DNA from 3 places in the Kribbella sp. NPDC049174 genome. Region 2 is predicted to be linked to each of the others. Evidence: riboswitches for the same ligand, from Rfam matches in the RefSeq annotation. Region 2 holds a riboswitch; each other region holds the start of a gene.
What was found. Region 2 has a riboswitch for ZMP and ZTP ahead of ACGFIF_RS23275 (5-aminoimidazole-4-carboxamide ribonucleotide transformylase). Riboswitches for the same ligand answer to the same signal wherever they lie in the genome.
Positions count from the first base shown of each region.

Region 1: linked by a shared signal. The riboswitch ahead of ACGFIF_RS09700 (glycine hydroxymethyltransferase) and the one ahead of ACGFIF_RS23275 (5-aminoimidazole-4-carboxamide ribonucleotide transformylase) in region 2 are both predicted to bind ZMP and ZTP.
Region 3: linked by a shared signal. The riboswitch ahead of ACGFIF_RS29740 (bifunctional 5,10-methylenetetrahydrofolate dehydrogenase/5,10-methenyltetrahydrofolate cyclohydrolase) and the one ahead of ACGFIF_RS23275 (5-aminoimidazole-4-carboxamide ribonucleotide transformylase) in region 2 are both predicted to bind ZMP and ZTP.

Region 1 covers NZ_JBICSZ010000001.1:2,054,692-2,064,226, reverse strand. The annotation lists gene ACGFIF_RS09725 (MFS transporter) at 1-659, shown strand, start outside; gene ACGFIF_RS09720 (ATP-binding protein) at 688-3,294, shown strand; gene ACGFIF_RS09715 (hypothetical protein) at 3,289-3,618, opposite strand; gene ACGFIF_RS09710 (amidase) at 3,696-4,877, shown strand; gene ACGFIF_RS09705 (GbsR/MarR family transcriptional regulator) at 4,865-5,335, opposite strand; gene ACGFIF_RS09700 (glycine hydroxymethyltransferase) at 5,383-6,831, opposite strand; ZMP/ZTP riboswitch at 6,860-6,941, opposite strand; gene ACGFIF_RS09695 (acyl-CoA dehydrogenase family protein) at 6,939-8,594, opposite strand; gene ACGFIF_RS09690 (YhjD/YihY/BrkB family envelope integrity protein) at 8,700-9,535, shown strand, end outside.
Region 2 covers NZ_JBICSZ010000004.1:246,188-255,722, forward strand. The annotation lists partial or broken gene ilvN (acetolactate synthase small subunit) at 1-258, opposite strand, end outside; gene ACGFIF_RS23260 (acetolactate synthase large subunit) at 341-2,089, opposite strand; gene ilvD (dihydroxy-acid dehydratase) at 2,372-4,039, opposite strand; gene ACGFIF_RS23270 (hypothetical protein) at 4,084-5,082, opposite strand; ZMP/ZTP riboswitch at 5,147-5,227, shown strand; gene ACGFIF_RS23275 (5-aminoimidazole-4-carboxamide ribonucleotide transformylase) at 5,248-6,165, shown strand; gene ACGFIF_RS23280 (AAA family ATPase) at 6,125-6,694, opposite strand; gene ACGFIF_RS23285 (MoaD/ThiS family protein) at 6,753-7,019, opposite strand; gene ACGFIF_RS23290 (WD40/YVTN/BNR-like repeat-containing protein) at 7,021-8,118, opposite strand; gene ACGFIF_RS23295 (2-hydroxyacid dehydrogenase) at 8,131-9,063, opposite strand; gene ACGFIF_RS23300 (FAD-binding oxidoreductase) at 9,134-9,535, shown strand, end outside.
Region 3 covers NZ_JBICSZ010000006.1:495,939-505,473, reverse strand. The annotation lists gene ACGFIF_RS29750 (prephenate dehydrogenase) at 1-837, opposite strand, end outside; gene aroH (chorismate mutase) at 968-1,336, opposite strand; gene ACGFIF_RS29740 (bifunctional 5,10-methylenetetrahydrofolate dehydrogenase/5,10-methenyltetrahydrofolate cyclohydrolase) at 1,368-2,237, opposite strand; ZMP/ZTP riboswitch at 2,260-2,349, opposite strand; gene ACGFIF_RS29735 (GNAT family N-acetyltransferase) at 2,355-3,011, opposite strand; gene ACGFIF_RS29730 (beta-N-acetylglucosaminidase domain-containing protein) at 3,024-5,666, opposite strand; gene ACGFIF_RS29725 (NUDIX hydrolase) at 5,787-6,326, opposite strand; gene prcA (proteasome subunit alpha) at 6,398-7,246, opposite strand; gene prcB (proteasome subunit beta) at 7,300-8,142, opposite strand; gene ACGFIF_RS29710 (ubiquitin-like protein Pup) at 8,151-8,360, opposite strand; gene dop (depupylase/deamidase Dop) at 8,418-9,535, opposite strand, start outside.

The DNA.
Region 1 (9,535 bases), on a different contig from region 2:
TCTCGTACGTCGTGATCGCGCTGGCGCTGGCCTTCGTGGTGAAGCCCCGGCTGCCGCAGCCGGTCTCGACGGGCGGATCGATCCGGGCTGACCTCCGCGCCGGCTTCGCCTACCTGCGGCGGGACACGCGGGCGCGCACGCTGGTGATCGCGTTCTCCGGTCTGAACCTGTGCGTGGGTCCGGTGCTCGCGGTCGGGCTGGTGCAGCGCACCCACGCAGCAGGTTGGGGTCCGAGCGCGCTGGGGTGGTTCGAGGCGTGCTCGGGAATCTCCGCTGCGGTGGGCGCACTGGTCGCAATGCGCTGGAAGCCGGCCAACCTGGCCCGCAGTGGCCTGATCGCTCTGGTGGTTCAGGCGGCCGGCTGCGTGCTGATCGGCGTGGTGCCGCACCTCGGGATGTTCGTCGCGATGGCGATGATCGGTGCGACCGCCGGGATCGCGTCGGCCCAGTTGTCCGCCGCCTTCCAGCAAACCGTCGACCCGTCGTACCTCGGCCGCAGCTTCAGCATCGTCAACCTCTCCGACGAGGCCCTGATGCCAGTAGCCATGACCACCTTCGGCGCCTTCATCACCCTCACCAGCATCCCCCTCGCCTGCGCCGTCATCGGCACGGCATTCGCGGCCCTGATGATCTGGTCCGTGGGAAGGGTGAGTCGCTGAGCGATACTGCTGGTCGGGGGTGGGGTGGATGAGTGGTGTGCCCGTGGGGACGGTCACGATGTTGTTCTCGGACATCGAGGGGTCGACCGCGCTGCTGACCCGGTTGGGGAACCGGTACGTCGAGGTGCTGGACGACCACCGTCGGATCCTGCGCAGCGTGTGGGCGGCTACCGGCGGTACGGAGATGTCGACCGAGGGCGACAGCTTCTTCGTCGTCTTCCGTACGGCGGCCGAGGCGATCGAGGCGGCCGTCCTCGCTCAGCGCGGACTTGCGGACCATGACTGGCCCGAAGGCGAGCAGTTGCGGGTGCGGATGGGCATCCACACGGGGACACCTGGCGTGCTCGACGGCGACTACTGGGGTATGGACGTGCACCTGGCGGCCCGGATCGCCTCGTCCGCGCACGGAGGCCAGGTGGTGATCTCGGCGGTGACCGGTGACCTCGTCAGCGGCCGGTTGCCCGACGGCGTGTCGTCGCGCGATCTCGGCGTACATCACCTGAAGGACATCCCGGAGGCCGAGCAGTTGTTCCAGTTGACGGTCGCGGGTCTTCGGGAGGACTTCCCGCCGCTGCGCACGGTCGGTACGGCGACCAGCCTCCCTGCGTCGGCGACACGACTGATCGGCCGGGAGGACGACCAGTCACAACTGCTGGAGATCTTCGGTGCACCGGACGTGCGCCTGGTGACACTCACCGGGCCCGGTGGCGCCGGCAAGACCCGATTGGCCGTCGCGGCGGCCGAGCGGCTCGCCACGGGATTCGGGAACGGTGTGTACTTCGTGCCCCTCGCAGCCGTGGCCAACGAGCCGGTGATGTGGACGTCGATCGCCGAGGTGCTCGACCTGCCACCGAAACAACACCGGCCCGAGCATCTGCTCGCCCACCTGGCCCGCCGTTCGCTGCTGTTGGTCCTGGACAATCTCGAGCAGGTCGACGGGGCCGACAAGGTCGTTGCCCGCATCCTCGAAACGGCAACCGGCGTCGGCATCATCGCGACGTCGCGGCGGCCGACCGGGTTGAGCGCCGAACGGCTGTATCCGGTGCAGCCGCTCGCACTGCCGGACGACCTGAGCTTGTCCGCGGCCGGCAGTTCCGCGGCGGTGCAGCTCTTCGTCGAACGTGCGCGGGCTGTGCGTCCCGGCTTCGATCTCACCGAGGACAACGTCGCCGACGTGGTGGCGATCTGTCGCCGGCTGGACGGACTGCCGCTGGCCATCGAGCTGTGTGCGACCCGGGTGAAGCTGCTGACCACCAAGGCGTTGCTCGGCCGAATCGGTCAGGCTCTCGACCTCGAGTCCCGGAGCAGCGTGGCGCCCGAGCGGCAGCGGACGCTCCGCGAGACCATCGCGTGGTCCTACCGCCTGCTCGGTCCGGCGCAGCGCGGCGTGTTCCGTCGGCTGGGGGTCTTCGCTGCCGGTGCCGACCTCGACGCGATCGCAGCCGTTGCCCTCGGCACCTCACCGCGGGCCGACCCGCTCGACGTGATCGCGGAGCTCGACGACGCCAGCCTGGTGAAGGTCACCGAGGGTCCGGACGGGGGACCGAGAGTCTCGCTGCTGCGGACGATCGGCCAGTACGCCGAGGACGAGCTGGTGGCTGCGGGCGAGGCGGACGCCGCTGGTCGCGCGCACGCCCTGTACTACGCGGATCTCGCCGAGCACCTGCAAGCCATGCGGGAGTCGACCACGTGGTCGAGTCTCGAGCTGGCCAAGACCGAGCTGGACAACTTCCGTGCGGCGCTGGGCTGGGCGGTCCCGAACTCCGATGCCGACGGTGATGTCGCCGTCGGTGTCCGGTTGTGCGCCGCCCTCAGCTGGATGTGGGTGCTGGGCGGGTACGTCGCCGAAGGCCGCCGCTGGCACGAACGGGTTGTCGAGCGGGCCGGCGGGATGTCGTCGCGGGAACTCGCCGCCTGCTTGCGGGGATTGGGGAATCTGCTTCTGCTGCAGGGCGAGATCGACCGTGCCCACGAGATGGCCGGCCGAAGCCTCGCGATGGCGAGGACGCTCGACGAGCGCTCCGAAATGGCTCTGGCGCTGAGCCTGCTGGGAACCGCGCAGGGTGCGGCCGGAGACGTCGAGGCCGCCCGTGACACGCTGGCGGAAGCTCTCGACCTGCATCGCACCGTCGACGACAAGGGTGGTCTCGCCCGGGTGCTGGGGAACCTCGGCGGTCTGGAGGAGCGACTGGGCCGGCTCGATCGCGCCGAGGCGTTGATGCGGGAGTCGCTCGCGATCCTCGACGACCTCGGCGACGTCAACGAGACCGCCGTACAAGGCCAGAACCTCGCTTACCTGCTCGCCGTCACGGACCGGCTCGACGAGGCGAGCGAGCTGGCCGGCGGCCTGGTCGGCACGGTGGTGGCGCTCGGCAACTCCAGCCTGACGATGGCGTTCGCGAACACCGTGATGAACATCCTTCTCCGGCAGGGTGATGCGGCCGGCGCCGCGCACCTGTTCGGCGCGGAGGAGGCGATGGGGGAACGCCTCGAGATGCCCAATCCGTACCGGGACGAAGAGCTCGCGGAGGCGCTCGAGCTGATCAGCGGCGTGATGTCGGTCGAGGACTGGGAGACCCACCGGCGCCAGGGCCGATCGGAACGCGTCGAAGACCTGCTCACCCGCTTCTTATGAAGGTGTGGTTCCCGCCTGCCGCACCCGTCGCCTCATGACCACACCAGGGATGCCGACCGCAAGCACGACCGGGATCGCGGCGACGATCCCGAACCAGAGAAACATGGCGAGGTAACCGTAGGCCGCGTTGTCCACGTCCGAGTCCGCCTTGACCAGGAGCACAACGCTCACCACGAACGCAACCACCATCAGGACCGCGATGACGATCGCGACCCAGACGAGAATGCCCGCCCACCGCCGGTAACCGGCGCTGACTCCGGGCGCTCGCAATGGCACGTACGCCGTCGGCCCACCCGGCTGACCCCCTGGCCACTGTTCAGACATAGGCCAGTTGTACTGCGCCCGGGGGCCACTACGCCTCACCCGGGTGCTTCGATGAGCTGGTTAGACTCGCGCCGGTGATGGGGACAACCGCGGCGGCGATCGCGGAGCAGGTGCGGAGTGGCCGCCGGTCCGCGAGCGAGGTGGTCGAGGAGACGCTCGACGCGGTCGCGCGGCTTGATCCGATCCTGCACTTCGTCGAGGACCTCGATCCGGTCGGTGCCCGCCAGGCCGCGCGGACCCTGGAGGTGGCCGGTCCGCTGGCCGGGGTTCCGTTCCTGCTGAAGGCACGACAGCCGAAGGACTCGCCGATCATCAGCCGGCTGGTCGCGGCGGGCGCGATTCCGATCGGTACGGCGACGCGCGCCCGGTCGGGTGCGGTGTCGCAGACATTCGGGTGGAACGGGCGCGACTACACCCGGAATCCGTGGGATCTGTCCCGGTCGCCGGGTGGGTCGACGGCCGGCGGAGCCGCGGCGGTTGCGGCCGGCGTCGTACCGCTGGCAACGGGTGGCGACTCGGGTGGTTCACTGCGGATCCCGGCGGCGTTCTGTGGGGTGGTCGGGTTCAAGGGCACCTACGGCCGCATCCCGCGACCGGTCGGCCGGTCCCTGGGTGGATTGACGACGGCCGGTCTGATCGGTGCCGATCTCGACGACGTCGTACTCGCGACGAGTATCGCGAGCGGCCCGCATCGGCTCGACCCGACGGCGCTGCCGCACTGGCCGGTGCCATCCGTTGTCGACCGGCCGTGGCGGGTGGCGTATCGGTCGACGCTCGGCGAGCCCATGGCCGACCCTGCGGTCGACCTACTGATGCGCAAGCTCCTGGACGACTGTGACGTCACCGTCGTCGACGCGCCGCTCGAACTCCTCCCGCCCGATGACGCGTGGCAGGCGTTGTGGGACCTGGATTCGGGTCGCGGCGTCGAGGCTGCCGCGGCGAATCGTGCTCGGGAGGTCCGGGATCACAACAACACCGCGCTGGCTGATCTGTTCGAGTTGGTGGACGCGCTGGTCACGCCGACGACGCTGACTGTTGCCCATGGCTACGACCAGCACGAGCCGAACATCGTCACCGGGGATCCGTGCTGGGGGTTGAACGTGACCGGTCATCCCGCGGTGAGCGTCCCGGCGGGGTTGCTGGACGGACTGCCGGTCGGCGCGCAGGTCGTTGCCGCGCACGGATTCGACGACGTCGCGGTTGCGGTGGCGAGACGGCTCCAGGTCGAGTTGCCGCAGCCGGCGGTTTATCGGGGGTGATCGGCTCGCCAGGATTTGATCAGTTGTTCGAGGTCCTTGTGGATGAAGGCGAAGAAGTCGGCTGCTTCTGTCAGGCGTTGGCCGACCGTGCTGTCCGGGCCGAACAGGTCGGCGCCGGAGCGGCTGGTGGATTCCCACTCGGCGAGGGAGTTGTTGCGGCGCTCGAGGATCGCGGAGAACACGTCGTCGCGGATCCGGTAGTGATCCTTGCGCGAACCGGGGATCCGCTCCCGGGAGATGAAGCCGACCTGCAGCAGTTGCCGGACGGCGCCCGACACCGCCGGCTGGCTGATTCGCAAGGACTCAGCCAGCTCGGCGGACGTCAGCATGCCGGTCGGGCTGACCAGCATCCGCCCGATCACCCGGGCGGACATCGTCGGTACGCCGCTGTTCCCCAGCACTCCGGCGAATCGCTCGACGAACTGACTGATCTCTTCCGGGGTCGGGTCAGGCGGCATGCACGCACCCTACCGCAACTATTACAACTTTCTGATAGTTCGAGGCGTCAGCTGAGCTCGAGACCCGGGTACAGCGGGTGCTTGTCGAGCAGCTCGGCCGAGGCGGCCTTGGTCTTGTCCGCGACCCCGTCGGCCAGCACGTACTTCGCCTTCGACGGCGCACCGGCCGACGTCGTGGTCGGCGTGGTCGAGGACAGCACGTCCACGATCAGCTCGGCGACCCGGTCGAACTCGTCGGCCCCGAAGCCGCGCGTGGTCAGCGCAGGCGTACCGATCCGGACACCCGAGGTGTACCAGGCACCGTTCGGGTCCCGCGGTACGGCGTTCCGGTTCGTCACGATGCCCGAGTCGAGCAGCGCCGACTCGGCCTGCCGCCCGGTGATCCCGTACGACGACACGTCCAGCAGCACGAGGTGGTTCTCGGTGCCGTCGGTGACGAGCTTGACGCCACGCTTCATCAGGCCGTCGGCCAGCGCGACCGCGTTGTCCGCGATCGCCTGCGCGTACTCCTGGAACGAAGGCTGCCGGGCCTCGGCCAGCGCGACCGCCTTCGCCGCCATGGTCTGGCTGAGCGGGCCGCCGAGCACCATCGGGCAACCGCGGTCGACCGAGTCGGCGTACTCGGGCTGGCACAGCACCATGCCGCCGCGCGGACCGCGGAGCGACTTGTGCGTGGTCGTCGTGGTGACGTGCGCGTGCGGCACCGGGTCGAAGTCGCCGGTGAAGACCTTGCCCGCGACCAGGCCGGCGAAGTGCGCCATGTCGACCATCAGGGTGGCGCCGACCTCGTCCGCGATCTCGCGCATCTTCGCGAAGTCGATCTTCCGCGGGTACGCCGAGTAGCCCGCGATCAGGATCAGCGGCTTGAACTCACGCGCCGCCGCGGCGACCTTGGCGTAGTCGAGCAGCCCGGTCTCCGGGTCGGTGCCGTAGGACTGCTGGTTGAACATCTTGCCGGAGATGTTCGGCCGGAAACCGTGGGTCAGGTGACCGCCGGCGTCGAGCGACATGCCGAGCATCTTCTGGTCGCCGAGCGCCTTCCGGAGCTTGCTCCAGTCCTCGTCGGACAGGTCGTTGACGTGCTTCGCGCCGGCCTCGGCCAGCGCCGGCGACTCGATCCGCTGGGCCAGGATCGCCCAGAAGGCGACCAGGTTCGCGTCGATGCCGGAGTGCGGCTGGACGTAGGCGTGCGGGGCGTCGAACAGGGCCCGGGCGTGGTCGGCCGCGGTCTGCTCGACCGTGTCGACGTTCTGGCAGCCGGCGTAGAAGCGGTGCCCGATCGTACCCTCGGCGTACTTGTCGGACAGCCAGTTGCCCATCGTCAGCAAGGTGGCGGGGGAGGCGTAGTTCTCACTCGCGATCAGCTTCAGCGACGAGCGCTGGTCGGCCAGCTCGGCCTTGATCGCGCCGGCGATCGTGGGTTCCACCGCGCCGATCACCTCGAGCGCGTTGCGGTACGCGGCCGATGCGGCGGCGGCATCGAAGGGTTGAGTCATCGTTGTCTCTCCTGCGGTTGCAGTGGGTCGAAGGCACCCAGGCGCACGGTGCCGACGGTTTTCGCTCCCCGGTGGTTCTCCACCTCAGCGCGCCAGTCGCGACGCGCTCACCCTATCGTGCGATCGAGGATCGCCCGGAACGGTGTCGTCCTCGGCAACGTGCCGAACACGCCACCCCAGTCATTGGCCAGCCTGGACGCCACGAACGCGTCCGCGACCTCGGGGGTCGAGTGCCGAATCAGCAGCGAGGCCTGCAGGCACAGGGCCATCCGCGCTGCCAGACGCCGTGCTCCGGCCTCGGCGCCTTCGATGTCAGCAAGCGCTTGCAGTACGTCGTTCACGGCGGCGTCGAGCCGATGGTCGGCGCCCTGGACCGTGGCCAGCTCGGTCAGCCACGCCTCCAGCGACTCCGGCCGGCGCAGCGCCCGCAGTACGTCGAGTGCGTTGACATTGCCCGACCCTTCCCAGATCGAGTTGAGCGGCGACTCCCGGAACAGCAACGGCATCCCGGACTCCTCGACGAACCCGTTCCCGCCGAGACACTCGAGCGCCTCGGCCACCATGAACGAGGTCCGCTTCGACACCCAGAACTTCGCCAGCGGCAACGCAATCCGCCTGAAGGCAACCTCCTGCTCCGCGCGACCGGGGGTTGTAGGAGCGGTGGGGACGGGCTGGGACGCATCCACGGCTGCGGCGAGGCGCATGGCGAGGGCCGTGCCGGCCTCGCTCTCCAGCGCCAGATCGGCGAGCACGTTCTGCATCGCCGGCTTGTCCGCGAGCAACCCACCGAAGGCGGAGCGGTGGCTCGTGTGCCACACCGCCTCCACCAGCGCGCGCCGCTGGAGAGCAGCGGATCCGAGGACGCAGTCGAGCCGGGTCGCGGCGACCATCTCGATGATGGTGCGGACGCCGGCGCCCTCGTCGCCGAGCCGGTATCCGACGGTGCCGCGGAACTCGACCTCGCTGGACGCGTTCGACCGGTTGCCGAGCTTGTCCTTCAGCCGCTGCAGGGCAAACGCGTTCCGGTTGCCATCGGCAAGGACCCGCGGTACGACGAAACAGCTCAGTCCCTCCGGTGCCTGGGCGAGCACCAGGAAGACGTCGACCTGCGGCGCCGAGCAGAACCACTTGTGCCCGTTGAGCTGGTACTCGCCGTCGCTCCCGGTCGGCGTCGCGGTGGTGAGATTCGCCCGGACGTCGGACCCGCCCTGCTTCTCGGTCATCCCCATCCCGGCGAGCACGCCGGTCTTCTCGGCCGCGGGCAGCCGGCGGACGTCGTACCGGGTGGACGCGAGTTGCGGGATCCACTCCTTCGCGAGCCGCTCGTCGGCCTTCAGCGCGGGCACGGCGGCGTACGTCATCGAGATCGGGCAGCCGTGACCCGGCTCGACCTGGGACCAGAGGTAAAAGCCGGCGGCGCGGGTCAGGTGCGGCGACGGCTGGTCGCTGGTCCAGGGCGCGGCCTGGAGGCCGAAGCCGACGGCCTGCTCCATCAGCCAGTGCCACGACGGGTGGAAGTCGACCTCGTCGATGCGGTGCCCGTAGCGGTCGTGGGTGCGCAGCACGGGTGGATTCTGGTTCGCCGGGAGCGCCTGGGAGAGGGCCTCCTCGGACCCGGCCAGCTCGCCGATCCGGTGCAGACCGGGATCGTCCGCGACGCCGCCGTACGGACGCAGAGCGTCACCGAGCGCCGTGTCCCGGGTGAAGAAGTTCACCCCCCGCAGTGGGGGAGCCTGATTCGTTACCGCGAAAGGGTCCGCCATGTCAGTACGGTAAGCGGTATGGCACGTTCTGGGGCAGGACCCACTGGTGGGAGCTCCCTCTCATTGGCATGGGTCCGCAGAATCCCGGCGACGACCTGGAAGCTTGTGACCCAGACCGTCGGCGTCTGCCTGCGCTACCGGGTCACCGGGCTCGCGGCCGAGGGGGCGTTCTTCGCCATCCTCTCGCTGCCGCCGCTGATCTTCGGACTGGCCGGAAGCCTCGGGTACATCGCGAGCCGGTACTTCGAGGTCGAGACGATCGACGAGATCAAGCAGCAGATCGCCGTGCTGGCGGCCCGGGCGCTGACCGACGACTCGGTCCAGGGCGTGATCGTGCCGACCCTGAACCAGGTCCTGAACGGCGGCCGGCCGGATGTCATCTCGATCGGTTTCGTGCTCGCGCTGTGGTCCGGCAGCCGGGCGCTGAACGTGTTCGTCGACACCATCACGATCATGTACGGGATGGGCGGCAAGCGCGGCATCGTCCGGACCCGCGCGCTGTCCTTCTCGCTGTACTGCGCCGCCCTCGTGATCGGCGTGATCGTGCTCCCGCTGGTGCTGGCCGGTCCGGACGCGGTGGCCGCGGTGCTTCCGCACCGGCTGGACTTCCTGAACCAGCTGTACTGGCCGGTCGTCACGATCCTGTCGGCGGGCTTCCTGAACACCCTCTACCACTTGTCGGTGCCGGTGCGGACGCCGTGGGTGTCCGACCTGCCGGGGTCGTTCCTGGCGTTGTCGATCTGGATCCTGGGCAGCTTCGTGCTGCGGTGGATCCTGCAGAGCACAGTCGGCGGTACGTCGATCTACGGCCCGCTGGCGGCGCCGATCGCCGTACTGATGTGGCTCTACATGACGGCGATCGCGGTGCTGATCGGTGCTGCGCTGAACGCGGTCGTGGACCGGTTGTGGCCGCACAAGTCGCGGGCGGCCGAATCGGCGTC
Region 2 (9,535 bases):
TTCGCGCTGAACCGTCTGGCTGGGCTCGAGTTCGACGATCTTGATCACGTTCACCAGCTTGTTCAGCTGCTTGGTGATCTGCTCCAACGGCTGCTCGTCCACGCTGACCGCGATCGTCATCCGGGACACCTCGGGGTGCTCGGTCGGACCGACCGCGAGGGAGTCGATGTTGAACCCGCGCCGCGAGATCAACGCCGCCACCCGGGCCAGCACACCGTGCTTGTTCTCCACCAGGATGCTCAAAGTGTGCTTGCTCACCGACGTCCTCGCTTCGCTCCGGGCGCCGGTGCGCAAGCGGCTTGGCTCTGCTTTCTGATGCCTTCGCTTCGCTCAGTCATGCTTACAGCTCCTCGCTGTCCCAGGTGGGCGCCATGTCGCGGGCGATCTGGATGTCGTCGTTGCTGGTGCCGGCCGCGACCATCGGCCACACCATCGCGTCGCGGTGCACGACGAAGTCGACCACCACCGGCGCGTCGTGGACCGCCATCGCCTTCTCGATCGTCGCGTCGACCGAGTCGCGGTCGGAGCAGCGCAACCCGACACCGCCCATCGCCTCGGCCAGCTTGGCGAAGTCGGGGATCCGGGCCGAGTGCAGGTCGGTGTTGGAGTAGCGCTTGTCGTAGAACAGCGTCTGCCACTGCCGGACCATGCCGAGCGACTGGTTGTTGATCACGGCAACCTTGATCGGGATGCCCTCCAGCGCACAGGTGACGAGCTCCTGGTTGGTCATCTGGAAGCAGCCGTCGCCGTCGATCGCCCAGACGGTCTTGTCCGGGCGGGCGACCTTGGCTCCCATCGCGGCCGGGACGGCGTACCCCATGGTGCCGAGGCCGCCGGAGTTCAGCCAGTGGCCGGGCTTCTCGAACGGCAGGTAGTGCGCGGCCCACATCTGGTGCTGGCCGACGCCCGCGGTGTAGACGGCGTCCGGGCCGGCGATCTTGCCGATCCGCTCGATCACGTACTGCGGGGACAGGGCGCCGTCCTCGGGCTCGTCGTACCCGACCGGGTACTTCGCCCGGACCGACTCCAGCTGGTTGCGCCAGGTGTCGTACGACGGGGTGCGGCCGGAGCTCGCGATCTCGGTCCGGAGCGCGGCGATCAGGTCGGTGATGACCTCCTTGCAGTCGCCCACGATCGGCACGTCGGCGGCCCGGTTCTTGCCGATCTCGGCCGGGTCGATGTCGGCGTGGATCACCTTCGCGTCGGGCGCGAACGAGTCGAGCTTGCCGGTCACCCGGTCGTCGAAGCGGGCGCCCAGGCAGATGAGCAGGTCGGAGCGCTGGAGGGCGCCGACCGCGGAGACCGAGCCGTGCATACCGGGCATGCCGAAGTGCAGGTCGTGCGTGTCCGGCAGTGCGCCGCGGGCCATCAGCGTGGTGACCACCGGGAGGCCGAGGAGCTCGGCGAGCTCCTTCAGCTCGGCGTGGGCGTGGGCCCGGATCACGCCGCCGCCGACGTACAGGACCGGCTTCTCGGCGGCCGCGATCAGCCGGGCCGCCTCACGCACCTGCTTGGGGTGCGGGCGGGTCACCGGCCGGTAGCCGGGCAGCGAGAGTTCGGTCGGCCACTGGAAGTCGACCTTCGCCTGCAACGCGTCCTTGGTCACGTCGACGAGCACCGGACCGGGGCGGCCGGTGGAGGCGATGTGGAACGCCTCGGCGATGGTGGAGGCGATGTCATTCGGGTCGTTGACCAGGAAGTTGTGCTTGGTGATCGGCATCGTGATGCCGCGGATGTCGGCCTCCTGGAACGCGTCCGTGCCGATCGCGGGGCCGGGCACCTGACCGGTGATCGCGACCAGCGGGACCGAGTCCATGTACGCGTCGGCGATCGGCGTCACCAGGTTGGTCGCGCCGGGTCCGGAGGTGGCCATGCAGACGCCCACCTTGCCCGACGCCGAGGCGTACCCCTGGGCGGCGTGGCCGGCGCCCTGCTCGTGACGTACCAGGATGTGGCGGATCTGGGTCGAGTCGAGCATCGGGTCGTACGCCGGGAGGATCGCGCCACCCGGGATGCCGAAGACGGTGTCCACTCCGGCATGTTCCAGTGCGCGGATCAGAGCCTGTGCCCCGGTCAGCTGCTCACTCATGAGTGCCTTCCTTAGTCCTGTCACGTTATGGCTTGTCGCGACCGATCCATCCTCGCTCTTGTTTGTCCTCAGGTCACATCTGGGTCGCAGATAGTCGCCCTGGCAACAAAAAACCCCCTCCGCCGGGTGGGCTGAAGGGGGCGCGCTCGACTCGGTGGTCGCCGTCAGTCGGCGCGCCGCACAAGTACGAGGAGAATCGATCGCATGTAGGCAACATTCGCCGACACACTGCGATCGGGTCAAGTTCGCCGGCAGAGTGTCCCATGATCTGAGATGACTGTCTTAGATACAGACAGCACCCTCGGAGGCTGAGCGGACCAGGCGGGTGTACTTGCCGAGGACGCCCTTGGTGATGTCCGGGGTCTTCGGGGTCCAGCCGGTGCGTCGGTTCTCGAGTTCCTCGGGGCTGACGTGGAGGTCGAGGGTGCGGTTCTTGACGTCGAGGGTGATGCGGTCGCCGTCCCGGACGAACGCGATCGGGCCGCCGTCCACGGCCTCCGGGGCGACGTGGCCGACGCAGAGTCCCGTCGTACCACCGGAGAAGCGGCCGTCGGTGAGCAGCAGGACGTCCTTGCCGAGGCCGGCGCCCTTGATCGCGCCGGTCACGGCGAGCATCTCGCGCATACCGGGGCCGCCCTTCGGGCCCTCGTAGCGGATGACGACGACGTCGCCGGGATTCAGGGAGGCGACCGCGTCCATCGCCCCGCGCTCGCCGTCGAACACCCGCGCGGTGCCCTCGAACACGTCCGAGTCGAAGCCGGCGCTCTTCACCACCGCGCCCTCGGGCGCGAGCGAACCGTGCAGGATGGTGATCCCGCCGGTGCCGTGGATCGGCTTGTCCAGCGAGCGGATGATGACGCCGTCGACATCCGGCGGCGCGATGTCCGCGAGGTTCTCGGCCATCGTCTTGCCGGTCACGGTCAGGCAGTCGCCGTGCAGCAGCCCGGCGTCGAGCAGCGACCGCATCACCACCGGGATACCGCCGACCCGGTCCACGTCCGTCATCACGTACCGGCCAAACGGCTTGAGGTCGCCGAGGTGCGGCACCCGGTCGCCGATCCGGTTGAAGTCGGCCAGCGTCAGGTCGACCTCGGCCTCGCGCGCGATCGCGAGCAGATGCAGTACGGCGTTCGTCGAGCCGCCGAGCGCCATCACCACGGCGATCGCGTTCTCGAAGGCCTCCTTCGTCAGGATCTGGCGAGCCGTGATGCCCTTCTGCAGGAGGCCGACGACCGCCTCGCCGGACTTGCGGGCGTAGCCGTCGCGTCGGCGGTCCACCGCGGGCGGCGCGGCCGAGCCGGGCAGCGACATGCCGAGCGCCTCGGCGGAGGCGGCCATCGTGTTCGCCGTGTACATCCCGCCGCAGGCGCCTTCACCCGGGCAGATCGCCCGCTCGACCGCGTCGACCTCGTCGCGGGTGATCAGGCCGCGGACGCAGGCACCGACCGCCTCGAAGGCGTCGATGATCGTGACGTCCTTGTCGCCGAGCCGGCCGGGCATGATCGAACCGGCGTACAGGAAGACCGACGCGAGGTCGAGCCGGGCCGCGGCCATCAGCATCCCGGGCAGCGACTTGTCACAGCCGGCCAGCAGCACCGAACCGTCCAGCCGCTCGGCCTCCATCACCGTCTCGACCGAGTCGGCGATGATCTCGCGGCTGACGAGCGAGTAGTGCATGCCGACGTGGCCCATCGAGATGCCGTCGGACACGCTGATCGTGCCGAACTCCAGCGGGTACCCGCCGGCCGCGTGCACACCCTCCTTGACCGCCTTCGCGAGCCGGTCCAGGGACAGGTTGCACGGGGTGATCTCGTTCCAGCTCGACGCGACCCCGACCTGCGGTTTCGCCCAGTCGTCGTCACCCATCCCGACCGCCCGGAGCATGCCCCGCGACGCGGTCGCCTCGAGTCCGTCGGTCACTGTCCGGCTGCGTGGCTTCACATCGACCATGGGCCCACTCTATGGCCGCCTGGCTCCTGCACCGGCACCTGGCGTTAGGCCATCTGTTTGGTGACGGCGGCGGCGAAGGCGGTGAGTGCGTCGGGGGCGTTGGTGTAGGCCCAGGGGACGCTCTCGATCCGGCCTTGGGTCAGGGCGGCCTGTTCCATCGCGGCGGCCTTCGCTCCGACGGTCTTGAGAGCGAAGGCCATCGTGCCGTGGGCTGAGATGTCAGCCGGCTCGGACTCGCGGCCGGGGATCAACCACTTGTCGCGGGCGGCGAGCAGGGCGTCCTTCCGGTTGGTGATCTCGCGCGTGTATCGCGCACCCCGCTGGGCCCTCGTCAACTCGCTGTCACTCAGTACGTCGACCCACACCTCGTTGGCCACCATGCCCGCAACCGCACAAAGCGCACTGCCGGGCTGAGCGTTCGCCACCGTCTGATCGCCGAAGCGAACGATCTGGGCGATGTCGAGACCCGACCACTTCGGCGCCAGCGCATGCACCCGACCGCTGTGCGCCTGGTAGCCGGCCGGGTGACGCTCCATGGCGGAGCGGAAGATGTCGTTCTTGTCGTCCATCGACGCCTGCAGTCCGATCGCCACCCACTGCAGCACCTCCCACGGTGCGGCGTCGTCAGGGGCCGCCGCGATGCCGTAGTCCAGCACCTCGGCCGCCGTCCGGAGGATGTCGTGGAAGGTTGCGAACCGCTGCTCGGAGACCTGCTCCGCCCACGCGCCCGTCCGGACCTCCCAGGCCTCGAACACCAGCGTCTGCCCCAGCCACAGCAGCAGGTCCGGGTCACCCGGCAGGGCTTCCAGCCGCAACTCCAACTGCTCGCTGTGCCCGATGGCGGCCTTCCCCAGCCCCATTGCCCGGAACGACCGCAGGTCGGTGCTCTGCGACGACGCCTTGAGCAGCTCGGCTCCGGTCGACAGATCGCCCCCACGCACCGCGGCGTACGCGGCGTCGAGCTCCGGATCGGCCCACGCCTGATCCAGCCGAAGCCCCTCCGCCGCCACTCCCGCCGACGGCCTCCTCGAAAAGATCCCCATACGCGCGATGCTAGGCCTGATCCCGGCCGTCCGGACCAGGTCTGCACCTTCGTGCAATAGGCTCGCACCGAACCGCGACTGGCGAGGGTGGAGCACCACCGGGGAGCGGCTGACAAGCAAGGCGTCGTCCGCCTGGGCGCCTCCGACGTTCTCGGAGGTTGTCCGATGCAGTTGCGCTACGGCATGAATCCCCATCAGTCCGCGTCCGTCACGGCTGTGGATCGCTGGCCGTTCACGGTGGTCAGCGGTACGCCGTCGTACGTCAACGTGCTCGATGCTTTGGCCGGCTGGCAGTTGGTCCGTGAAGCCTCAGGTCTCCTCGGTCTGCCTGCGGCGGCGTCGTTCAAGCACGTCTCCCCCGCCGGCGCCGCGGTCGCCGAGACGGTCAGCGATGCGTACGTGCGGGCGCGGGAGGCGGATCCCAAATCGTCGTACGGCGATTTCGTCGCGGTGTCGCACCCGGTCGACGCGGAACTCGCGGACCGGCTGAAGCGGCTTGTCTGCGACGGGATCATCGCGCCCGGGTACGACGAAGGCGTGGTCGGCGTACTGGCGAGCAAGAAGCGTGGCGCCTTCCTGGTGCTGGAAGCGGATCCCGGCTATCGGCCACCTGCTGTCGAGGTCCGCGAGGTGTACGGCGTCCGGCTGACGCAGGAGCGTGATGAGGCGCCACTGGACCGGTCATCGCTCGACCCCGAGCTGCCGGACAGCGCGGCGCGCGATCTGCTGCTGGGGCTGGTCGTGGCGCGCTACACGCAGTCGAACACGGTCGCGATGGTCAAGGACGGGATGGCGATCGGTATCGGTGCCGGGCAGCAGTCGCGGATCGACTGCACCCGGCTGGCCGGTGAGAAGGCCTCGACGTGGTGGGCCCAGCGGTCGGCCGAAGGCGCGTTGACGAACGTCGCGATGGCGTCGGACGGGGCGATCCCGTTTGTCGACAACATCGTCGAGGCGCACCGGCACGGGGTTCGGTACCTGGCCGAGCCGGGTGGATCGATCCGCTCGGCTGAGGTCGCCGCGGCGTGCGCGGAGTTGGGGATCAGCTTGTCGCAGACCGGGGTGCGGTTGTTCCGGCACTGAGGCGGTGGGTGCCTGCGGCAACGGTGTGACGGACTTCGGCGGCGGTCGCACTGGCGTCGAGGTGAGTGGTGTCGATGACGTGGGGCTCGAGGTCGCCCAGGTCGGCGAAGGCTCCGTAGAGACCGGTGATGGCGGCGGCGTCCTTCAGTTCGCCGGTGCCTCGGTCCTGTGCGCGACTAAGGGTGGTGTCCAGGTCGGGGCGGAGTACGACGTACGACAGCGTCCACTGCTCCGCCGCCGCGGCCTGGCGGAACGGCGGCAGGAACCACGGGCCGATGACGCCGTCGACGACCACGTCGTACCCACCGCGTGTGTACGCCGCGACCGCGGCGACGATCGCGTCGACGACCACTTCGTTCTGCCGCTCGGATCCGGGCAGGTACGGCGCGATGAAGCCGGTGCGGATGGCGCGGTAGAACTCGTCCGTCGTCACATGCACCGTCGGCCGCCCGGCGTCGGTGGCGACCAACTTGGCCACGGTCGTCTTGCCCGATCCGGGCGAGCCGGTCAGAAGGATCACGTCGCTCATGCCGCCCGACGCTAGCCAAGCAGGCCGGAGAATTGCAGTCTTTTGTTTTCCGCCGGCATCAGCCGCCCGCCACACTCGGCAGGATCATCAGCTCGTCGCCGTCCTTGAGCGTCGTCCCGAGTCCGTCCAGATCCCGGATGTTGTCGTTGCCCAGGTAGATGTTGACGTGCCGCCGGACGGCGCCCTGCTCGTCGGTCAGCCGTCGCCGCAGGACCGGGTCCAGTGCGGCGACGACCTCTCCGACGGTGGCGCCGTCGACCTCGACCCGCTCAGCACCGCCCGCGAACGGTCTGAGCACGGTCGGCAGCTTGATCCCGATCGCCATCTCAGCCCACTACGGCGGCGCGGACGGTCAGCACGTCCGGGAGGTGCCGGGCGACCTCGGTCCACGTGTCGCCCGCGTCAGCACTGGCGTAGACGCAGCCGTCACGCGTGCCCAGATACACACCGGCCGACTCGGCCGCGTCCGTGCACATGGCGTCCCGCAGCACCGGCGCGTACGACGGCACGTCGGGCAGCCCAGTGCTCAGCGCCTCCCAGGTGGAGCCGGCGTCGCGGGAGCGGAAGACCCGGCACTTCGCGTCGGTGGGGATCCGGTTCCCGTCGGCGACCAGCGGGAAGACGTACACGGTCTCCGGCTCGTGCGGGTGCACCGCGATCGGGAACCCGAAGTCCGACGGCAGCCCGTCCGCGATCGACTTCCAGATCGCCCCGGCGTCGTCGGACCGATAGACGCCGTGGTGGTTCTGCGCGAACATCCGGTCCGGTACGTCGGGATGCGCGGCCAGCTTGTGCACACATTGACCGAACTCCGGGTACGGATCGGGGAAGAAGTACGCCTTGATGCCCTGGTTGGCCGGGGACCACGACTCGCCGCCGTCGGTCGTCCGGTACACGCCACCGGTCGACATCGCGACGCTCACCCGGTCGGGATCGGTCGGATGCGGCAACACGGTGTGGATCGCCTGACCACCGAAGCCGGCACCCCACTCCTTGCGATGCGGGTGGTCCCACAGGCCGCGGACCAGCTCGAAGGTCACTCCCCCGTCGGTCGACTTCCACAGCGCCGACGGCTCCGACCCGGCGTACACGACGCCCGGCTGATCGGCCGGCCCCGGCTGGATCTGCCAGACGCGCTCGAGCGAGGTCTCGGCCTCCTTGGGGAACCCGATCGAACCCTCCGGCGGCTCGTCCCAGGTCTTGCCGAGGTCATCGGAGTGGAAGACCGCCGGACCCCAGTGCTCACTCGTCCCGCCGACGAGCACGCGGGGCTGCTCGCCGCGGGTGTCGATCCCGACCGCGTACACGCCCTGCATCTCGAACTGCGGCACCGGGCCGTCGAGGGTCCACTCACGGCGCGCGGCATCACTCCTGCCGATCCAGAGCCCTTTCTTGGTTCCGATCAGCAGTACGGTCTCGGACATCGTTGTCCTCCTTTATCGCGGTGGACCCCCCACCACGTTGATCAATGGTTCCCCCGCCGCGTAGCGCTCCAGCTGCGCGCGCACCAGCCGGGCCACCCGTGGCCCGAAGGCCGTCGAGGCACCGCCGCGGTGCGGGTTGACCAGCACGTTCGGAGCAGACCACAGCGGGTGTCCGGCGGGCAACGGCTCGGGATCGGTCACGTCCAGCGCGGCGCGGATCCGGCCGCCGGCCAGCTCGGCCAGCAACGCATCCGTGTCCACCACGACACCGCGTGCGACGTTCACCAGCAGCGCGCCTTCCTTCAGCTGGGTCAGGAACTTGGCGTCCACCATCCGGCGGGTCTCCGCCGTCGCCGGGGTCAGCAGCACGACGACGTCCGCCAGCGGCAGCAACTCGGGCAGCTCGCTGATCGGGTGGACGCCCTCCCGCTCCCGCCGCGCGACCCGGATGATCTCGCACTCGAACCCGGTCAGCCGCCGCTCCAGGGCCTCCCCGATCGACCCGTACCCGAGGATCAGCACGGTGCGATCCGCGAGCGAGTCGTCCATCTCGTCGTACGACGCGGGCCAGACCTGCTGGTCCTGGTTGCGCACAGCACGCGGCAGTCGACGGTACGACGCCAGGATCAGACCGACTGCGAGCTCGGCGGTGGACGCGTCGTGGACCCCGCGGGCATTGCACAAGGTGACGCCCTCGGCGAGGTGTGGCAGCACGTTCTCGAACCCGGCCGTCTGCAGCTGCACCACCTTCAGCGACGGCATGTCGCGGACGACCTCGAGCACGTCGGAGCCGCCCATGTACGCCGGTACGTAGAACTCCACCTGGTCGAGCGACCCCGGCCGCTCACCACCCGCATACGACTCCACGTCGAACCCCGTGGGCACGCCACCGAGGGTGCTCTCCGCGTCGTCCCACGGCAGCCACGCCTTCACCACATCAGCCATGTCCCGAACCTACTCGCCCGGCCGGACAATTTTCATCCCGCCGTCCACAGGATCGTCGTACATTGGATCGGTGCCTTCGACATCGGATCTGGCTGCGACCGTTGATCACGATCAGGCCGTGGGGCGGCTGCGTTCGTCGTACCAGGACATCCCGCCAGGGGAGCCGGTGCGGCTGGCGAAGCGCAGCTCGAACCTGTTCCGGCCGCGGGCGGAGACCGACCGGCCAGGGCTCGACGTCTCGGGGCTGACCGGGGTGATCAGCGTCGACGCGGCGGCCCGGACGGCCGACGTCCAGGGCATGTGCACCTACGAGGACCTCGTCGCCGCGACCCTTCCGTACGGGCTGACGCCGATGGTCGTGCCGCAACTGAAGACGATCACCCTCGGCGGCGCGGTGACCGGGCTCGGGATCGAGTCCTCGTCGTTCCGGGCCGGTCTGCCGCACGAATCCGTCCTCGAGCTCGACATCCTC
Region 3 (9,535 bases), on a different contig from region 2:
ACCGTGCTTACCTGGCACCCGGACCGCACCCGAGACGCCCTGGCCGAGGATCGTGGTCAGCTCCTCCGCCGCCTCTTCCTTGCCCAGGGCAACGAGAACGCGGTCCAGTTCGCCGCGGATCTGTTCCAGCAGACCGGTCAGCGCGGCCGAGTTGGCGGACACGATCTGGGTCCACAGCTTCGGGTCGCCGGCTGCGATCCGGGTCACATCCCGAACCCCCTGCCCGGACAGCTGCAGGTGAGAGTTCGGCGCGTCGACCAGCGTCCCGGCGGCCAGGGCCGACATCAGATGCGGCAGGTGCGAGACGCGCGCGACCGCGAGGTCGTGGTCCTCGACCGACAGCTCGACCGTCCGCGCGCCGGACGCCTCGGCCAGCCGCCGGACGAGCTCGACTGCTTCGAGTGTGCTGGTCTCGTGCGGCGTGATGGCCCAGGTCGCACCGTCGAACAGGTCTGCTCGTGCGGCGAGGGGCCCGTTCCGCTCCGACCCCGCCATCGGGTGACTGCCGACGTACCGGCTGAGGTCGCCGGTCAGGCGCGCCGCGTCGGCGAGCGGCTTCGACTTGACGCTCGCGGCGTCGGTGACGATCGCATCGGTCTGCTCGAGCTGCTCGGCGACGACCTCACCGACATGATCCGGCGGTACGGCGACCACCACGAGCTGCGGCTCGATCTGGACCAGCCGCGACCCGGCCCCGATCCGCTCGGCCATCAGCGCGTTGTCCGGGTCGGCGTCGACCAGTTCCACCACCACGCCCAGCCGGGCCAGCGCGAGGCCGATCGACGTACCGATCAGGCCGGCACCGACGATCCGGACCGGCCCGCGCAGCTCGGTCATGGGGCCTCCCGGCCTGGACTGAGGAGCGCAGGGAGCGAAGCGACTGGAGTGACGAGGGAAGGCCGGGAGCCAAGGCCCCATGACCACGCCGGTGCCGAAGGCCCGGCCAAAAGCACCGTCACTGCGACCCTCACTGGGCGCCCGTCAGATCCGGACGGAGAGCGACCGCACCGTGCAGGTAGACGTGCTGGATCTTCTCCCGGGACCGCGAGGACTCGGCGTGCACCATCATCCGGACCACCCGCGGCAGCGCGTGCGGAACGTCGATCTCCTGCATGCACATCAGCGGTACGTCGGTCAGCCCGATCTGGCGCCCCGCCACGGCGGGAAACTCCGAGTGCAGGTCCGGTGTGACGGTGAACAGGATGCTGATCAGGTCCTCGCGGTCCAGATCGTTCGCCTCCAGGACCGCCTTCACCAGCTCGGCGGACCGCTCGAGCAGGTGCTCGCGCTCGTCCACCTCCAGCTGGGTGGCCCCCCGGATCGCCCGTACCGCCACGTGCTCGCCTCCTTGGTCGTCTACCCCAACCCTAGGTCAGAGTAGCCACGGAGTGGACAGCCGTCTCGGATTGTGCCTCGGCGGCGTCGACGGTCTGCTCCAGCAGGAGGGCGATCGTCATCGGTCCGACCCCGCCCGGGACCGGTGTGATCAGGCTCGCCACCGCGGCCGCCTCGTCGAAGTGGACGTCCCCGACGTTGCCCTCGTTGTACCCGGCGTCGACCACCACCGCACCCGGCTTCAGCCAGTCATCGCGGACGAAGTTCGGCTTGCCGACCGCCGCCACCACGATGTCCGCGGTCCGGACGATGTCGGGCAGGTTCGTGGTCCGGGAGTGGGTGTAGGTGACGGTCGCGTTCGATGCCAGCAGCAACATCCCGGCCGGCTTACCGAGGATCGGGCTGCGGCCGATGACGACCGCGTGCGCTCCGGCGATCGGTACGTCGTACGCCTCGAGCAGCCGCAGGATGCCGCCAGGCGTACAGGACCGGAACCCGGGCTCGCCGAACGCCATCGCGGCGAACGCGTGCATGGTCACGCCGTCGACGTCCTTGGCCGGGTCGATCGCCTCGAACGCGGCCCGCTCGTCGATCTGCGCCGGGACCGGGTGCTGCAGCAGGATCCCGTGCACCTCCGGGTCCGCGGAGAGCTTGTGCAGCTCATCGACCAGCTCCTCGGTCGTGGTCTCCGCGGGCAGTACGACGCTCCGTGACCCGATGCCGGCCTTCTTGCTCCGGCTCTGCTTCATCCGCACGTACGTCGCCGACGCGGGGTCGTCCCCCACCAGCACGGTCGCCAGACACGGCTGCACGCCGGTCTTCTCCTGCAGGATCCGGGCCCGGTCAGCCGCCTTCGCCACCATCTCGGCGGCGAGGTCGGTCCCGATCATCAACTTGGTCATCCGCGCACTCCTTCGGGCATCGAGAGGGTGCCCAGGCGCGCGGCGAAGCCGGATCTACCAGCAGACCGTTCCCCGGTGGTTGTCCACCTCAACGCCAGTCGCGGTCCGTGGACAAGCCTACGCGACGAACCAGGAGCGGCAGTCCTCCAGCCCTTCGACCCGGACGGATCCGCCGGCCCAGTCCTCGCGGGTGAGACGGAGCCGGTCCGAGATCACCGGCTGACCGTCCAGAACGTCCCGGGAGATGCCGTCCGGGCGATAGCCCAGCTTCCGGGACACCCCTTGCGAGCCGGCGTTGTCCTGGAACACCTCGGTCAGCGCCGCCACCGCGTCCAGCCCCTCGAAGGCAAGGTGCAGCAAAGCGACCCGCGCCTCGGTGCCGAATCCTTGGCCGTGGTGCGGCACGCCGAGCCAGGACCACGTCTTCACCTCACGGAGCACGGCGAAGTCCTGAGCTCGCAACGCGACGATGCCGAGCGGCGTCCCGTCCCGGAACACGCCGAGTTCCAGCTGCCAGTTCTGCGGAGTCCACGAGGCCAGGGAGCTCCAGTACCCCTGCAGCACACTCCGGGCGCGTTCGGCCGGTGGCACCTCTGTCCACGGGGTCAGGAAAGGCCGCTCCCCTGGCTTGTGGACGCCATTTGCGGCGACGTCGGCCAGCGCGGCGAGTTCCTCCTCGTCGGGCTGCCGGAGGACGAGGCGGTCGGTGGTCAGCCGGAGGCGGCGCAGTGGCCAGTGGTCGGTCAGCACGCCGCCATCCTGGGCTGTAGTCATAGTCCGGGCAACCTAGTTTCCGGGCCGGTGCAGGATCACTTCGTGGACCTGCGGCGGTACGGCGCCGGACGCCCAACTGATCCGGATCGCCTCGATGGTGGTGGCCGGGATCGTCACCGCGCTGTAGGCAGCCCCGACTTGTCCAACCTCCTGCCAGCCCGCACCGGTCCGAATCTCCAGCCGGCCGACGCCGGTCGCAGTGCCGGCCTGCAGCACAGTGATCCGGTCGACCGCGGTGGCCGAGGACAGTGCAACAGTGAGCGCGTCATCCGTCGTCGGGGCCGTCGCCGCGACGTACGCCGTACGCACGTCACCGTCGACCGCGTCACCGAATGACGAGCCTGTCGCCGGAGCCGGCGTACCTGTTGCCGTGAGCACCAACTCGGAGCCGTCGGTGACCTGGATCGAGAACTCCCGGACCACGAGCCAGTACGACGGGTTGTCGGCCAGGGCTCGGTAGCGGACGTACCGGGCCGTGGTGTTGGCAGTGAAGCGAACCTCCGCAGTGGTGGCACGCGTGAGCTCGGTCCAGCTGGAGCCGTCAGTGGAGTACTCGAGGACGCCGGAGTGGATGTAGTCCTGCGGGCTGCCCGACTTGCCCATCAGTACGGCGATGTCGCCGATGGCACGGGGTGCGCCGAGATCGACACGGATCTCGTCACCGGCCACCGGCGCACCGTTGCTCCAGAAGAACGTCGACTCGTCGCCGTCGATCATCCGGTCGGGGACGTTCTCGGCGTACGTGCCCTGCGAAGCCGACGCCGTACGTCCAGGCTCGATGCCCATCCACTGGTCGTGGACCCGGCCGGCCTCGGTCAGGAACGCGTCGGCCACGCCCTCGCCGATCCTCGGGTAGGTGTTGGAGTGCGGCAGGCGGGTGTCACGGATCGCCTCGGCTTGGGTGACCAGCTGATCGATCCGCTGCCGGCTCGTCCACGCGGCCGCGCCGTTGCCGTCGGCCACTTCATCGAGCAGCCGCAGCGACCGCTCCAGCGCTTGACCCCACAGCACGGTCGCGTCGAGCCACGCCTTTGCTTCGTCAGCGAACGCTGGGTCCTGCACACCGCGACGGAGCTGCGCGGGTGCCTTCTCGATCGCGGTGAAGTAGGGCTTGATCGCCGCGATCGCCTCGTCGCGATCCCCTGCCGTCCAGGTCGTCCAGAACTTCTGTGTCTTCGCCGCCAGCACCGGCGCGCTCTCCGGGTGCAGCGTCGAGTCGTAGGTGTTGAGGTCGGCGAAGACCTCGAGCGCCGCGATCGTCTTGTCGTCTCCCCCGGCGCGTTCGGCGATCGCCCGGTGCCAGGAGGCCTGTTCGTCGTACCGGGCCGGGTTCCAGCCGAGCTCGGCGAACGAGTAGAGGGCGAGCTTGCTGACCGCGGCCTGGTTCATCGGGTTCGAGATCACGCCGGCGACGTGCTCGGCGATCCCGGGCCCGCGACCGCTGTAGTCGGCGAGCAGGATGCGGCCGGCCGCGTAGTCGTTGACCGGATAGTTGTCCCAGATCAGGATGTCGTGGCCGAACACGGCCTTGGCCTGGGCCGCTTGTGCGGTCGTGATCGTGCGCGGGACGACGCCGATACCGGTCCAGTGCACAACCACCGCACTGTCGAGCTGCTCCCGCAGCGCCTTCTTGTACGGCGTCTCGGACACGTTGTAGTACTCGGTCGGAACCATCTGCAGCGGGGCGAGATCCGGCTTGCTCGCGACCCACTCGCGCTGGATCCGGTTCAGCAGTTCGCTCTGCGCCTGACCGGCCGCACCGCCGCCGGTGCCGTACTTCTCCCGGTCCTCCGGGCAATGCCAGGTGTTGTAGTCGATGTCGTCCAGCGGCACGTTGAACGCCCGCGCACCCAGCGCGTAGAGCGCCTCGAACTTCGCGATCAGCGCCTGGTAGTCGCTGTCGGAGGTGTAGCAGATCGACAGGCCGGGCGAGAGCGCGAAGGTGAAGTCGACCTTGTTGCGCCGGCCCCGCTCGATCAGTTCGCCGAGCTCGGCCAGCTTGTCGGCCGGGTACGGGTCGCGCCACTGCTCGCGGTGGTACGGGTCGTCCTTGGGCGCGTACTCGTAGGTGTTCATCCGGTGCGCGCCGAGGTAGTCGAGGTGATCGAGCCGGTCGGCGTGCGACCACGGCGTACCGTAGAAGCCCTCGATCGAGCCGCGGTACCGCATCGTCGGCCAGTCGCGGATCTCGACGCCGTCCACCTCGTTGCCCTGGACAAGCTGTGCGAACGTCCGCGCGGCGTAGTACGTGCCGTCGGTGTCGACGCCGTCGAGCACGACGTGCTTGCGGCCGATGGCGAGGACGTAACCCTCGGCCGGTAGCCCGTCGGCAGGCTCGACGTTCAACTGCCGCAGCGCCTGCTCGCTCCCACCCAACCAGATGGTCACGTCGGCGGGCTGATCACGAACGATCCGTACGCCGGCCTGCTCGAGCGACTCGCGGACGATGCGTTCGGCGTCCGGGTCGGTGGTCGGGCCGTGAACCAGGCCGACGGTCCGGCCGAGGTGGAACCCGTCCGGGCGGGTGATGGTCTGCTGAGGTTCTGGCGTCACCGGCGCCGCCCCCTTCGTGGTGCCGGCCAGGGCGACAGCGGCCGGGACGGTCATGGACTGGACGACAAGCGCGAGCAACAGCAGCAGAGCGAGACGGCGCATGAGCAACTCCTCGGGCGGAAGGCGTTTGCTCTTACCATCCACTCAGTGCGCAGACCTGCTCGTCAAGCGCCTGGCGTGACCAGTTCCAGTCAAGAAGGCCGACCGTTGGTCCGGAGCCAGTCAGAGCAGACCGGCGTGGTCCAAGGCCAGGTAGGCGGAGTCGATCCCGGTCATCGCGCCGGGCGTGCGCAACTCGGCCCGGAACTGCGCGACGGTGAGCTCGACCGGGACGCAGTCCTCGAACTCGTCCAGCGCCTGGCGACCGTCGGGACGGCAGCCGCGGGCGATGCCGATGTACTTGCGAAAGACCGAGGACGCCGCCGCCCAGGTCCAGGTCACGACCTCGAACGACTCGCAGGTGTACCCGGTCTCCTCCTCGAGCTCGCGGGCACCGGCCACGGCCGGGTCCTCGCCGACCTCGACCAAGCCGCCCGGCAGGTTGGTGACGACCTGATCAGGCCCCGGCCGGAAGATCCGGATCGTCACGATCCTGCCCTCCGGCGTCAACGGCAGCACGGTGATCCCGGACGTGATCCCGTCAGCGGTCTTCGGCCCGAAGACATCCCAGTCCGCCTCCCGCCCATCCGGCAACCGATACCGCCGCTGATTCACCGTCAAATACCCATTGAACCCCGACCGCTCCTCCAGCAGCTCCCACACCGCCGGGTCCTGGGGCTGACGCGACTCAGCCGCCACGGAGTCCGCGGCGGCTGAGCCAACTACCGAATCGTTCACAGCGGGCGGTCGTTGTCCGGCTCTTCCGGCGGGGCGACCGGTACGTCGTCGTCGGCCGGTGCGACCGGGGTGTCACCGGCCGCCTCCGCGCTCTCGTCGGTCTCCTCCGCCTTGTCGGCGGCAGGCTCCGTCGGCGTGGTGTCCGCGGTGGACTCGGACAGGATCCGCGCCAGCGTCTCCTCCGAGATCCGCTTGAACTTGCGCACCTGGGTCCGGGTCCGGTCCAGGACGGCGACCTCGATCTGGTCCGGGGTCAGCTCGCGGACCTCGTTGCTGTCGTGCCCGAGCGCGTCCACCGCCAGCCGGAGCGCCCCGGCCAGCGAGATGCCCTCCTGGTAGTGCTCGCCGACGTAGTCCGCGACCTGCTCGGCCGGCCCGCCCATCACGGCGTACCCGCGGACGTCCGCGATCGAGCCGTCGTAGGTGAGCCGGTAGATCTGGTCCTCGGCCGTACTGGTGCCGATCTCGGCGACCAGGATCTCCACCTCGAGCGGCTTCTCACCGCCGGAGGAGAAGATCGCGCCCAGCGTCTGCGCGTAGGCGTTGGCGAGCGCCCGGCCGGTGACGTCGCGCCGGTCGTAGGAGTACCCGCGCATGTCGGCCAGCCGGACGCCGGCGATCCGCAGGTTCTCGAACTCGTTGTACCGGCCGACCGCGGCGAACGCCATCCGGTCGTAGATCTCGGCCACCTTGTGCAACGCCGGCGACCGGTTCTCCGCGACGAACAGGATGCCGTCGGCGTACTGCAGGGCGATCGCGCTGCGGCCCTTGGCGATGCCCTTCCGGGCGAAGTCGGCCCGGTCCCGCATCAGCTGTTCGGGCGAGACGTAGAACGGAACGCTCATCGAAGGTGTCGTCCTCTAATCAGTCGATGGGGCTGTGTCGGTTTCATCGGGGATCAGGTCAGGGTCGCCGAGGCCGGCCCGTCGGGGCGCCGGTGCCGCTCGGCCCAGACGCGGTCGACGATGTCGGCCACCTCGTCCTCGGGCAGCCGCTGGTAGCCGTCCGCCGTGACCACGCCGACCACCGGGAAGATCCGCCGCAGCATGTCCGGCCCGCCGGTCGCCGAGTCGTCGTCGGCGGCGTCGATCAGGGACTGGATCGCCACCGTGACGCAGTCGGTCGCGGACAGGTCCTCGCGGTAGAGCTTCTTCAGCGCGCCGCGGGCGAACAGCGAACCCGAGCCGACACTGTGGAAGTGGGTCTCCTCGTACCGCCCGCCGGTCGGGTCGTAGGAGAAGATCCGGCCGCCCTGGAGGTCCTCGTCGTAGCCCGCGAACAGCGGCACCACGGCCAGGCCCTGCATCGCCATCGCCAGGTTGCCCCGGATCAGCGCGCTCAGCCGGTTGGCCTTGCCGTCCAGGCTGAGCGTGGTGCCCTCGAGCTTCTCGTAGTGCTCCAGCTCGACCTGGAACAACCGGACCATCTCGATCCCGAAACCGGCCGAGCCGGCGAACGCGACCGCGGAGTACTCATCGGCCGGGAACACCTTCTCGATGTCACGCTGGGCGATGATGTTGCCCATCGTGGCGCGCCGGTCCCCGGCCATCACCACGCCACCGGGGAAGGTGGCCGCGACGATGGTGGTCCCGTGCGGGACGTCGGCGGAGAAGTCGGCCGACCCCAGGCTGCGCCGTCCCGGCAACAGGTCGGGCGCGTGCCCGGCCAGGAAGTCCATGAACGACGAGCCACCTGGGGTCAGGAAGGCTTCCGGCAACCGGCCGGAGGCATCGAAAGTCATCGAGCGGTTCACTCCCCACCCTTTTGCACGAACCCGCGGACGAACTCCTCGGCGTTCTCCTCGAGCACCTCGTCGATCTCGTCGAGGATCGAGTCGACGTCCTCGTCGAGCCGCTCCTTACGCTCGGCGACGTCCTCGGACGTCTCGACCTGCTCGACCTCTTCCTCGGTCGTCGAACGCTTCGGCTGCTTGTGCTGCTGCCCGCCGTCCTTCGCCATGGCACACACCTCCTAGAACCGCATGGAAGGCCGCCCAACCGGCCTCCTACAGCGACCCTACCCGGCAGCACCCCCAGTGATGGTGCGAACCAGGTCACTCGCGGTGTCGCACTGGTCCAAAAGTGCTCCGACATGGGCTTTAGTGCCCCGCAACGGATCCAAAGTCGGGATCCGCTGCAGCGATTCCTTGCCCGGCAGGTCGAAGATCACCGAGTCCCAGGACGCGGCCGCCACCTGCGGCGCGTACTGCTGCATACAGCGGCCGCGGAAGTACGCCCGGGTGTCGGTCGGCGGGTGCGAGACCGCCATCCGGATCTCCTCGTCGCTGACGAGCCGCTGCATCCGGCCGGCCTTGACCAATTTGTAGTAGAGACCCTTGTCCGGGCGCAGGTCGGCGTACTGCAGGTCGACCAGGTGCAGCTTGGAGTCGTCCCACTCGAGGCCGTCGCGGTCGCGGTACGACTGCAGCAGTTTGAGCTTGGCGACCCAGTCCAGCTGGTCGGAAAGTTTCATCGGGTCGGTGGCCAACTGGTCGAGCACCTGCTCCCAGCGGTGCAGCACGTCCTTGGTCTGCCGGTCCGCGTCGTCGCCGTACTTGTCCTCGACGTACTTGCGGGCCTGCTCCAGGTACTCCGTCTGCAGTTGGACGGCGGTCAGCTTGCGGCCGTCCTTGAGCGTCATCAGATGGGTGCAGGTCGGGTCGTGACTGACCTCGTGCAACGCGGTGACCGGACGGTCCACACTCAAGTCGTCGGTCAGCCAGCCGTCCTCGATCATCGACAGCACCAGACTCGTCGTGCCGACCTTGAGGTACGTCGAGATCTCGGACAGGTTCGCGTCGCCGATGATGACGTGCAGGCGGCGGTAGCGGTCCGGGTTCGCGTGCGGCTCGTCGCGGGTGTTGATGATCGGCCGTTTCAGCGTCGTCTCCAGGCCGACCTCGACCTCGAAGTAGTCGGCCCGCTGGCTGATCTGGAAGCCGTGTGCGGTGCCGTCCTGGCCGATCCCGACCCGGCCGGCACCCGTCACCACCTGACGGCTCACGAAGAACGGAGTGAGGTGGCGCACGATCGACGCGAACGGGGTCGAGCGGCGCATCAGGTAGTTCTCGTGCGAACCGTAGGACGCGCCCTTGTTGTCGGTGTTGTTCTTGTACAGGTTCAGCGGCGGCGCGC